3 regions of the Streptomyces sp. NPDC058683 genome follow, and region 1 is predicted to be linked to each of the others. Evidence: predicted binding sites of a transcription regulator. Region 1 holds the regulator's gene; each other region holds the start of a gene.
The links. Region 1 encodes HspR, which represses chaperone genes until heat shock. Its sites were predicted from a motif close to TTGAGNNNNNNNNNCTCAA; they were not measured.

Region 1 (3,274 bases):
GACCGTCAACGTGACGATCCCCAAGGGCAAGCACACCCTGCGGATCGACTACGTCAACTGGACCGGCGCCGCCAAGGTCAAGTTCGCCTACACTGCGAGGACTTCGGCCACCGTCGACAAGGTCAGGCCCCTCACCCCGCTGGATCCGCTGGTGTCCTACGACAGCAGCGCCAACACGACGAAGCTGAGCTGGACGAGGAACCAGGAGATGGACCTCGCCGGCTACCGGGTCTACCGGCGTCTGCGGGGCAGCACCAGCTGGACGAAGGTGGGAACGACCACGGCGACGTCCCTGACCGACGCCCCGCCCGCGACCGGCGCCCTCTACTACTACGAGATCCGCGCCTACGACAAGGCGGGCAACGAGTCGACCGGCACCGCCGACGCCCTGGTCGCCAGCACCGTGCTGAAGCCGCCGGACCGGTTCGCCGCGTCCGCCACCGACACGGGCGCCGAACTGAGCTGGTCGGGGGTGCACGCGGCGGTGAAGTACCGGGTGGAGCGGACCGACTTCTACGGCGTCGTCACCAAGTCCTGGGACCTCAAGTACACCGTGAGCCTCACCGACGACTCGCTCGCACGGGGCGAGATCGCCAAGTACCGGATCGCGTCCGTGGACGGCTCGGGCCACATGTCGGCGTTCACCGACCTCCAGGCGGTGACCCGCCCGCTGGCCGCACCCCGCGGGCTCACGGCGACCGCGGGCATCGGCAGCGCGACCCTCCAGTGGACGATGAAGCAGGAGGACGCCCCGTACGACGAGTTCCGCGTCTACCGCTCGACCACGCTGCCCGTGGACACCTCGACGGCGCGGTGGGTGACCTGTACGACCAGCTACACCACCCTCTCCGACGGGTCCCGCCGGTACAGCTGCGACGACTTCACGGCCGAGGAGGGCACGACCTACCACTACGCGGTGCAGAACGTGCAGTGGCCCCAGGTCTCCCCGCTCTCCGACACCGCGACCGTCACCACGCTGGTCTCGGACAAGCCGCCCGCCCAGGTGACCGGGCTGACGGCGACGGCCACGGAGTACGGCATCGAGCTGGACTGGGACGACAACACCGAGCCCGACCTGAAGCGGTACGTGGTCAACCGGGGCGTGGTGCTCGGCGAGGAGGGCGACGAGCAGGTCTGCTCCGGCTCGGAGTGGGCGTGGCTGCCGGCGGGCACCTCCCACTTCCGGGACGTACGGCTGCCGGACGGCAATCACGCCTGCTACTGGGTGGACGCGATCGACACGGCGGGCAACTCCAGCCGGTGGCTGGGGCCGGTGAGCGCCGTCGCCGTCGACGAGCTGGACCTGACCCCGTCGGTGGCGACCCCGGAGGGCTCCCCGCTCACCCTGACGGCGGACGTGACCGCCCCGGGCGTCCACCTGGCGTGGAACGCGGCCGACGCGGCGACCGGCTACCTGGTCTACCGCTGGGACCCGGCCACGCGGACGTACGAGAAGCTGGCGGCCACCACGGACCGCTCCTACGACGACACCACGGCCGGCGCCGGCACCACCCACTACTACTGGGTGACCGCGCTGTACGCCGACGGCACGGAGTCGGCGCCCGGTGCGGACTGGGCGATCCTGGAGCCGTGACCGGCATGGGAAAGGGCCCGGAGGTTCACCGCCTCCGGGCCCTTTGCCGTGTGCTCAGTCCTTGGCCTTCTTCGGCCGCCACACCACCAGCGCGCTGGTCTGCTGGACCTCCTGGTACGGGACCAGGTCACGGCGGTACGAGGCGTGCACCGCCGCTTCGCGCTGCCGCATCGCGGCCGCCGCGCCGTCCAGGGCCGCTTCCATCTCGGCCACGCGGGCCTGAAGCGCGGCGACCTGGTTCTCCAGTTCGATGATGCGCTTGATGCCGGCCAGGTTGATGCCCTCGTCCTGCGACAACGCCTGCACCTGGCGGAGCAGTTCGATGTCGCGGGCCGAGTAACGGCGGCCCCGCCCGGCCGTGCGGTCCGGGGAGACCAGGCCCAGGCGGTCGTACTGGCGCAGCGTCTGCGGGTGCAGTCCGGAGAGCTGGGCCGCCACCGAGATGACGTAGACCGGGGTCTCCTCGGTCAGCTCGTACGGGTTACGTCGACGGCCGTCCATCTCTGTCATGCTCCCTTCGCGGCCTCGAACAGCTCGGCGCGCGGGTCCTCGCCCGCGGTCGCCTCGCGATACGCCTCCAGCGCGTCACGAGCATTCCCCGACAGGTCCTTCGGGACACTCACCTCGACGGTGACCAGAAGGTCGCCACGGGTGCCGTCCTTGCGGACCGCGCCCTTGCCACGGGCGCGCATGGTGCGGCCGTTGGGCGTGCCCGGGGGCAGCTTCAGGGTGACCGGCGGCCCGCCCAGGGTGGGCACCCTGACCTCGCCGCCGAGCGCCGCCTCGGTGAAGGTCACCGGGACGGTCACCGTGAGGTTGTCCTCCTTGCGGCCGAACACCGGGTGGGTGTCGACGTGGACCATGACGTACAGGTCGCCCGCCGGACCGCCGCGCTCGCCCGGTGCGCCCTTGCCACGCAGCCGGATCCGCTGGCCGTCGGTCACCCCGGCGGGGATGCGGACCTGCATGGTCCGGGACGACTTGGCGCGGCCGCTGCCCTTGCAGTCGAGGCAGGGGTGCTCCGCGATCAGGCCGCGGCCCTTGCAGTCCGGGCAGGGGTCGGTGAGCGAGAAGCCGCCTCCGGAGCCCCGCGCCACCTGGCCGGTGCCGACGCAGGTCGGGCACACGCGCGGGGTGCCGTTCTTGTCGCCGGTGCCCGAACAGGCCTTGCAGGGGGCCTGCGAGGACATCCGCAGCGGGACCGTGGCGCCCTCGATGGCTTCCGTGAAGCTGAGCGTGACCTCGGACTCGATGTCCTGGCCGCGCCGCGGCTGGGTGCGGGTGCCCGCACCGCCGCCCCGGTTGAACAAGCCCCCCAGGACGTCGCCGAAACCGCCGCCGAAACCGCCCCCGCCCTGTTGCTGCTGCGGGTTGCCCCCGAAGAGATCGCCCAGGTCGAAGTTGAAGTTGCCGCCGCCCGCGCCCGGCCCGGGGCGGAAGCCGCCGTTGCCGAAGAGGGCGCGTGCCTCGTCGTACTCCTTGCGCTTCTTGGGGTCGCCGAGGATGTCGTTCGCCTCGGAGATCTCCTTGAAGCGCTCCTCGGCCTTGGCGTTGCCCTTGTTGGCGTCCGGGTGGAACTCGCGGGCGAGCTTCCGGTACGCCTTCTTGATCTCGGCCTCGGTGGCGTCCTTGGGGACGCCGAGGACCTTGTAGTAGTCCTTCTCGATGAAGTCCTTGGTG
Region 2 (3,274 bases), on a different contig from region 1:
ACGACGGATTCCGGCGGTTCCTCACCCGGCCGCGCCCCTCTCGTCGTCCACGATCTCCGCGTCCACCACTCCCTCTTCGTCGGCCTCGGGCGGGCGCTGTTCTTCGGCCGAACCGCCGGAGGCAGACGCGTACATGGCCTGGCCCATCCGCTGGCTGACAGTCGCCAGTTTCTCCACGCCCTGGCGCAGCTCCGCGGTGTCCGCGTCGCGGTCCAGCAGGGTCTTGAGCTCGGTGATCGCCGATTCCACGTCGGTCTTCGTGTCGGCCGGCACGCGGTCCTCGTTGTCGCGGACGAACTTCTCGGTCTGGTAGACGAGTTGCTCGGCCTGGTTGCGGGTCTCGGCGGCCTCGCGGCGTTTGCGGTCCTCCTCGGCGTACTGCTCGGCCTCCCGCATCATGCGGTCGATGTCGTCCTTGGGAAGGGCGGAGCCGCCGGTCACGGTCATCTTCTGCTCACGCCCGGTCGCCAGGTCCTTCGCCGAGACGTGCATGATCCCGTTCGCGTCGATGTCGAAGGCGACCTCGATCTGTGGCACACCGCGCGGTGCCGGCGGCAGGCCGGTGAGGTCGAAGACACCGAGCTTCTTGTTGTAGGCCGCGATCTCCCGTTCGCCCTGGTAGACCTGGATGCCCACCGAGGGTTGGTTGTCGGCGGCGGTCGTGAAGATCTCCGAACGCCGGGTCGGGATCGTGGTGTTGCGCTCGATCAGCTTCGTCATGATGCCGCCCTTGGTCTCGATGCCCAGGGACAGCGGGGTGACGTCCAGGAGCAGGACGTCCTTGACGTCGCCGCGGATCACGCCTGCCTGGAGGGCGGCGCCGACCGCCACCACCTCGTCCGGGTTGACGCCCTTGTGCGGGTCCTTGCCGGTGAGTTCCTTGACCAGGTCGGTGACGGCGGGCATCCGGGTCGAGCCGCCGACCAGGATCACATGGTCGATCGCGGACAGCGCCACACCCGCGTCCTTGACGGCCTGATGGAACGGCTTCTTGCAGCGGTCCAGCAAGTCCGCGGTCAGCTGCTGGAACTGAGCCCGCGTCAGCTTCTCCTCCAGATGCAGCGGGCCCTCGGCGGATGCCGTGATGTACGGCAGGTTGACCGACGTCTCCGTGGACGAGGACAGCTCGATCTTCGCCTTCTCGGCACCCTCGCGCAGCCGTTGCAGTGCCATCTTGTCGTTGCCCAGGTCGATGCCGTACTGCCCCTTGAAGCGCTTGACCAGATGCTCGACGACCCGCTGGTCCCAGTCGTCGCCACCGAGGTGCGTGTCGCCGTTGGTGGCCTTGACCTCGATCACACCGTCGCCGATCTCAAGGAGGGAAACGTCGAAAGTTCCGCCCCCGAGGTCGAAGACGAGGACCGTCTGCTCCTCGCCCCGGTCGAGGCCGTAGGCGAGCGCCGCGGCGGTCGGCTCGTTGATGATCCGCAGCACCTTCAGGCCGGCGATCTCCCCGGCCTCCTTGGTGGCCTGCCGCTGCGAGTCGTCGAAATACGCGGGTACGGTGATCACCGCGTCGGTGACGTCCTCGCCGAGGTACGCCTCGGCGTCCCGCTTCAGCTTCTGCAGCACCCGCGCCGACAGCTCCTGGGCCCGGTACCGCGTGCCGTCGACGCTCCCGCTCTCCGGGAACCGCCAGGCACCGTCGCCCATGTGCCGCTTCACCGAGCGCGCGGTGCGGTCCACATTGGTCACCGCCTGCCGCTTGGCGACCTCTCCGACCAGCACATCGCCGTTCTTCGCGAAGGCCACCACCGACGGGGTGGTGCGCGCCCCCTCGGCGTTGGCGACGACGGTGGGCTCACCGCCCTCCAGGACGGCCACCACCGAGTTCGTCGTACCGAGGTCGATCCCGACCGCACGTGTCATGTCCGTCCCCTTCCGCCCGGGGCACTTCCCCGACTCCAGCACAAAACTTGAGCGAGCCGTTGTCAATGCCGGGAGCCCCGTGAACGACGATGCCGCGCCCCAGCACGGGGACGCGGCATCCGAAGGGGTACGACGGTCAGGCGAGCTTCGCGTCCAGGGTGATGGTGGTGCCGGCCAGGGCCTGGCTGACCGGGCAGTTCTTCTTGGCGTCCTCGGCGGCGGCGGCGAAGCCCGCCTCGTCCAGGCCGGGCACCGTGCCCTCGACGGTCAGGTGGATCCCGGTGATGCCCTCACCCGGCTGAAACTTGACGTCGGCGTTGGTCACCAGCCTGGTGGGCGGGGTGCCGGCGCCGGCCAGGGCGTGCGAGAGGGCCATGGAGAAGCAGCTGGAGTGGGCGCCGGCGATCAGCTCCTCCGGGCTGGTCTTGCCGTTCGCATCCTGGGAACGCGAGGCCCACGTGACCGGCTGCTGGCCGATACCGGAGGAGTCGAAGGTGATGACACCGTTGCCCTCCAGGAGGTTGCCTTCCCAAACGGTGTGTGCGGTGCGCGTGGTGGCCACGGTTGTTCCTTTCGGCGTACGAAGGCGAATGAACCGGTTTCGCTGCCTCCCATCCGATCACATCCGGGCTCACCGCACGCGGAAGACCGGCCCACGGGGAGTGAACGGCAGGCGACGGCCGTCGGGGACGAGGTAGGCGTGCTCGCGCCGCACCCGCAGGACGTCGCACCAGCCGTCGGTGATCACCAGGACCGGTGCGGTCGGCGGGAAGTCGTCCGCGCGCTGCAACAGGTCGATCCCGGGCTGGAGGACGGTTCCGCCGCGGCCGTGCACCCGGACCCGCCCGGCGATCTCGGTCGTCGGCAGGTACCCGGCGTCGTGCGGCGCGGCGTCGCAGAACACCACACGGGCCGCCGGTACGTCACGGGCCTCGGCGTAGGAGGCGATCGCGCCGAGGGCCTTGCCGAGCAGGGTGCGGTCCATGGAGCCGGAGGTGTCCAGGACCACGCCGAAGGTGCAGCGGGCGACCTCCTCGGGCGGGAAGTAGCGGCCCGCGCGCGGGATGTCCGGGGTGGACGACTGCCGGCGGGAGGGCCGGGCGTAGGACCGGACGGCTTCCGGCCGGGGCACGAACTCGTCGAACCAGCGGGCGAGCTGGGCGTCCCAGGGCAGCGGCGGATGGCTGAGCGCGCGGATCTCCTCGACCAGGCCGCCGGGCAGGAAGCCGCGGCCCTGCGTCTGGTGCAGGTCGAGACCCTGGCCGAGACCCCGGCGGTAGAACTCGTCGAGGTCGACACAGGCGCCGGGCGGGCCGAGCGGCGCGCCCAGGACATCGCCGCGCCCTTTGCCGCGCAGGGTGGCCAGGCGCCGCATCCGGCGCAGGTCGACGGCGATCCGGTCGTA
Region 3 (3,274 bases), on a different contig from region 1:
GCGGGTCGGCGAACGCGCGCGCGGACAGGAAGGACAACGGGCCGTCCCGGTGCCAGTCGACGACCGCCGGCTCCCGCTCCACGACCGTGATCCGCCCCCAGCGGGGATCCCGCGCGGCGTGCGCGAGCGAGAAGCCGACGCCGAGGCCGCCGATCAGCACCGCCGGCTCCGCCCGTCCGTCCAGGGCGTCCCGGGCGGCGTCCACGAGCAGCCGCTCCGAGCGCCCGTCGGAGGTGTCCATCAGGAAGCAGCCGTTGGCGATGATCTGCAGCAGCCCGCCGTGCCGGCGCAGGACCACCTCGCCGTACGGCCCCTCGCGCCGGTCCAGGACCGTGGGAGGGCTGTTGGCCAGGGAAGTCACGCCGGTCATGTCCGCGATGTTGGCCATGCAGGCCATCCTGCCCCAACAGGGCTTTGCGGCCACGCGAATTACCGGTGTCGGACGGTCGCACGGGTGTCACTCGTTCGAGGGGCCGCCCGGCGCTTCGCGGCCGCCGGTGGCTTCAGGCGGCTCATATGGTTCCTCCCGACCCCTCGTAGTTCTTCGGAAAATCCTGTGAATCGCTCCCCGCGTGGCCTCGGTCATAGACAGCGACTCGAGGGACGGCGAAGGCTGGTGAGGTGAAACGGAAGGAGCGCCTCACCGTGGAACGGACCGTTGGGGCTGCGTCGACGCCCACAGCAGAGCCCCTTCCGGCGACTTCGCCGGGGCCGCTCCCCGGCGTGGAGGTCGCCGTTCTGCTGGACGGTGTGCCCCGGCAGCGCGGCTCGGGCACGGTTCGCGCTCCGAAGGTCCTCCGCCCCGCCCTCCGGGTGCGTCCCTGGCGGCTGCTGCCCACCCCCGGCGGCGCTCCCGTCACCTTCACCTACACGGCGATCCTGGCCCTGACGTCGCTCTTCGCCGGCTACGCCGGCCCCGGCCTCCTGCACACCGTCTACCAGGACTCCAGCACCGACGTCGCCCACCTCCTGCGCACACCGGTCTTCGTCCTGCTGGCCAGCGCGCTGTGGGTCGCCGGCGGTGTCCTCTCCCCGTACGCCCTCGCCTTCGTGCTCGTCCTGACCGCGCTGGAACGGCGGATAGGGGGCGCTCGCGCGATCCTCGTCTTCCTGGCGGGCCATGTGCTGGCCACCCTCGCCACCGAGGTCCCGGTCGGCCTCGCGGTCCTGGTCGGCCACCTCCCCGACAGCTCCCTGCACCGCCTCGACTACGGCATCAGCTTCGGCGTGGCCGCCAGCGTCGGCGCGCTCTCCGGCCTTCTCACCCCCTGGCTGCGCTGGCCCCTGCTCGCCCTGGTCGGCTACAGCCTCCTCACGGACCTCGTCGCCTTCGAGGACCCGATGACCAACTGGGGCCACCTGATCTCGCTGGGCATCGGGACGGCACTCTGGCCGGTGGTACGACGCTGGTACCGGGAGCAGGCCCGGGCGGCGGGCACGACCGGTACGCCCACGACCGCTCTGTGACGCAGGGGCTCAGGCCCGGCGCCGACCAGGACGGCGGGCACGCCCACCCGGGATGGCAAGACCCGGCCGTGCCGAGGTGACCGGCTGGTGCCGTTCCCCGGCCTTGAGGACCGTTCGCGAGGTCACCGGGCCCCCACCAGTCCGGTTCACGGCGAGTCGGGTCACGAAGCCGCGGTGCCGGCCCATGACCCGGAGGACGGGACCGTCGTGCTCGTAGGTGATCCCGGGCGCGGGGACGGGCTGGACGGCGCGCATCCGGGCGTCGTAGGCGGCGAGCAGGGTCGCCGCGAGGTCTGTGTCGGTCACCGGCCGACCGTAGGGGGAATGCGCCCGTGCCGGCCCGCTGTTTCCCCTTCGTAGGCCCCATACCGCCAGGTCACCACCCGATCGCTCAGAGCGAACGCGGCCCGGGGAACATTCCGAGGCTCACGTGCATTGAGTCGGCATAACTCAAGTTCAATGCCGAAGGGGAGATCATGGCTTCGACGTCCGCATCACTCACCCTCCCTGTGCTGCCGCTCGACGGCGAGGTCGTGCTGCCCGGGATGGTGGTCCCGCTGGACCTCAAGGACCCCGATGTACGTGCCGCCGTGGAGGCCGCCCAGGCCGCCGCCCGTACCGAGTCCGGCAAGCCCAGGGTGCTGCTGGTCCCGCGTATCGACGGCACCTACCCGAGTACCGGTGTGCTCGGCACCGTGGAGCAGGTCGGCCGGCTGGCCGACGGTGACCCCGGCGCGCTGATCCGCGGCCGTTACCGCGTCCGCATCGGCGCCGGCACCACCGGCCCGGGTGCCGCCCTGTGGGTGGAGGGCACCCGCATCGAGGAGAACGTCCCGGAACCCGTGCCCGGTCATGTCACCGAACTGGTCAAGGAGTACAAGGCCCTCGCCACCGCCTGGCTGCGCAAGCGCGCCGCCTGGCAGGTCGTGGACCGGGTGCAGGCCATCGACGACGTCTCCGCGCTCGCCGACAACTCCGGTTACTCGCCGTTCCTGACCACCGACCAGAAGATCGAGCTCCTGGAGACCGCCGACCCGGTCGCCCGGCTGAAGCTCGCCACCCAGCAGCTGCGCGACCACCTCGCCGAGCAGGACGTGGCCGAGACCATCGCCAAGGACGTCCAGGAGGGCGTCGACAAGCAGCAGCGCGAGTTCCTGCTCCGCCGCCAGCTCGAAGCCGTCCGCAAGGAACTGCGCGAGCTGAACGGCGAGAAGGACGGTGAGGAGTCCGACGACTACCGCACCCGCGTGGAGGCCGCCGACCTGCCCGAGAAGGTCCGCGAGGCCGCCCTCAAGGAGGTCGACAAGCTGGAGCGGTCCAGCGACCAGTCGCCCGAGGGCTCGTGGATCCGCACCTGGCTGGACACGGTGCTGGAACTGCCGTGGAACGAGCGCACCGAGGACGAGTACGACATCCAGGGCGCCAAGGCGGTCCTGGACGCCGAGCACGCCGGCCTGGAGGACGTGAAGGAGCGGATCACCGAGTACCTGGCGGTGCGCAAGCGCCGCAGCGACCGGGGGCTCGGGGTCATCGGCGGGCGCCGTGGCGGTGCCGTGCTGGCGCTGGTCGGTCCGCCCGGTGTCGGCAAGACCTCGCTCGGTGAGTCCGTCGCCCATGCCATGGGGCGGAAGTTCGTCCGGGTCGCCCTCGGCGGCGTCCGCGACGAGGCCGAGATCCGCGGTCACCGGCGTACGTACGTGGGTGCGCTGCCCGGCCGGATCGTCCGGGCCATCAAGGAGGCCGGTTCGATGAACCCGGTCGTCCTGCTCGACGAGATCGACAAGGTGGGGTCCGACTTCCGGGGCGA

Region 2: dnaK (molecular chaperone DnaK) is a predicted target of HspR. The motif match lies at 1,917-1,935, and genes of this name have one in related genera.
Region 3: lon (endopeptidase La) is a predicted target of HspR. The motif match lies at 1,903-1,921, and genes of this name have one in related genera.

Annotation. Positions count from the first base shown of each region.
Region 1 covers NZ_JBHXSK010000007.1:143,795-147,068, reverse strand. Annotated here, with positions in the region: gene ACFWXC_RS09840 (PA14 domain-containing protein) at 1-1,594, shown strand, start outside; gene ACFWXC_RS09835 (heat shock protein transcriptional repressor HspR) at 1,649-2,095, opposite strand; gene dnaJ (molecular chaperone DnaJ) at 2,101-3,274, opposite strand, start outside.
Region 2 covers NZ_JBHXSK010000001.1:345,290-348,563, reverse strand. Annotated here, with positions in the region: gene dnaK (molecular chaperone DnaK) at 22-1,869, opposite strand; gene ACFWXC_RS01685 (OsmC family peroxiredoxin) at 2,006-2,431, opposite strand; gene ACFWXC_RS01680 (hypothetical protein) at 2,501-3,274, opposite strand, start outside.
Region 3 covers NZ_JBHXSK010000065.1:53,428-56,701, reverse strand. Annotated here, with positions in the region: gene ACFWXC_RS45995 (spermidine synthase) at 1-388, opposite strand, end outside; gene ACFWXC_RS45990 (rhomboid-like protein) at 646-1,467, shown strand; gene ACFWXC_RS45985 (hypothetical protein) at 1,477-1,773, opposite strand; gene lon (endopeptidase La) at 1,944-3,274, shown strand, end outside.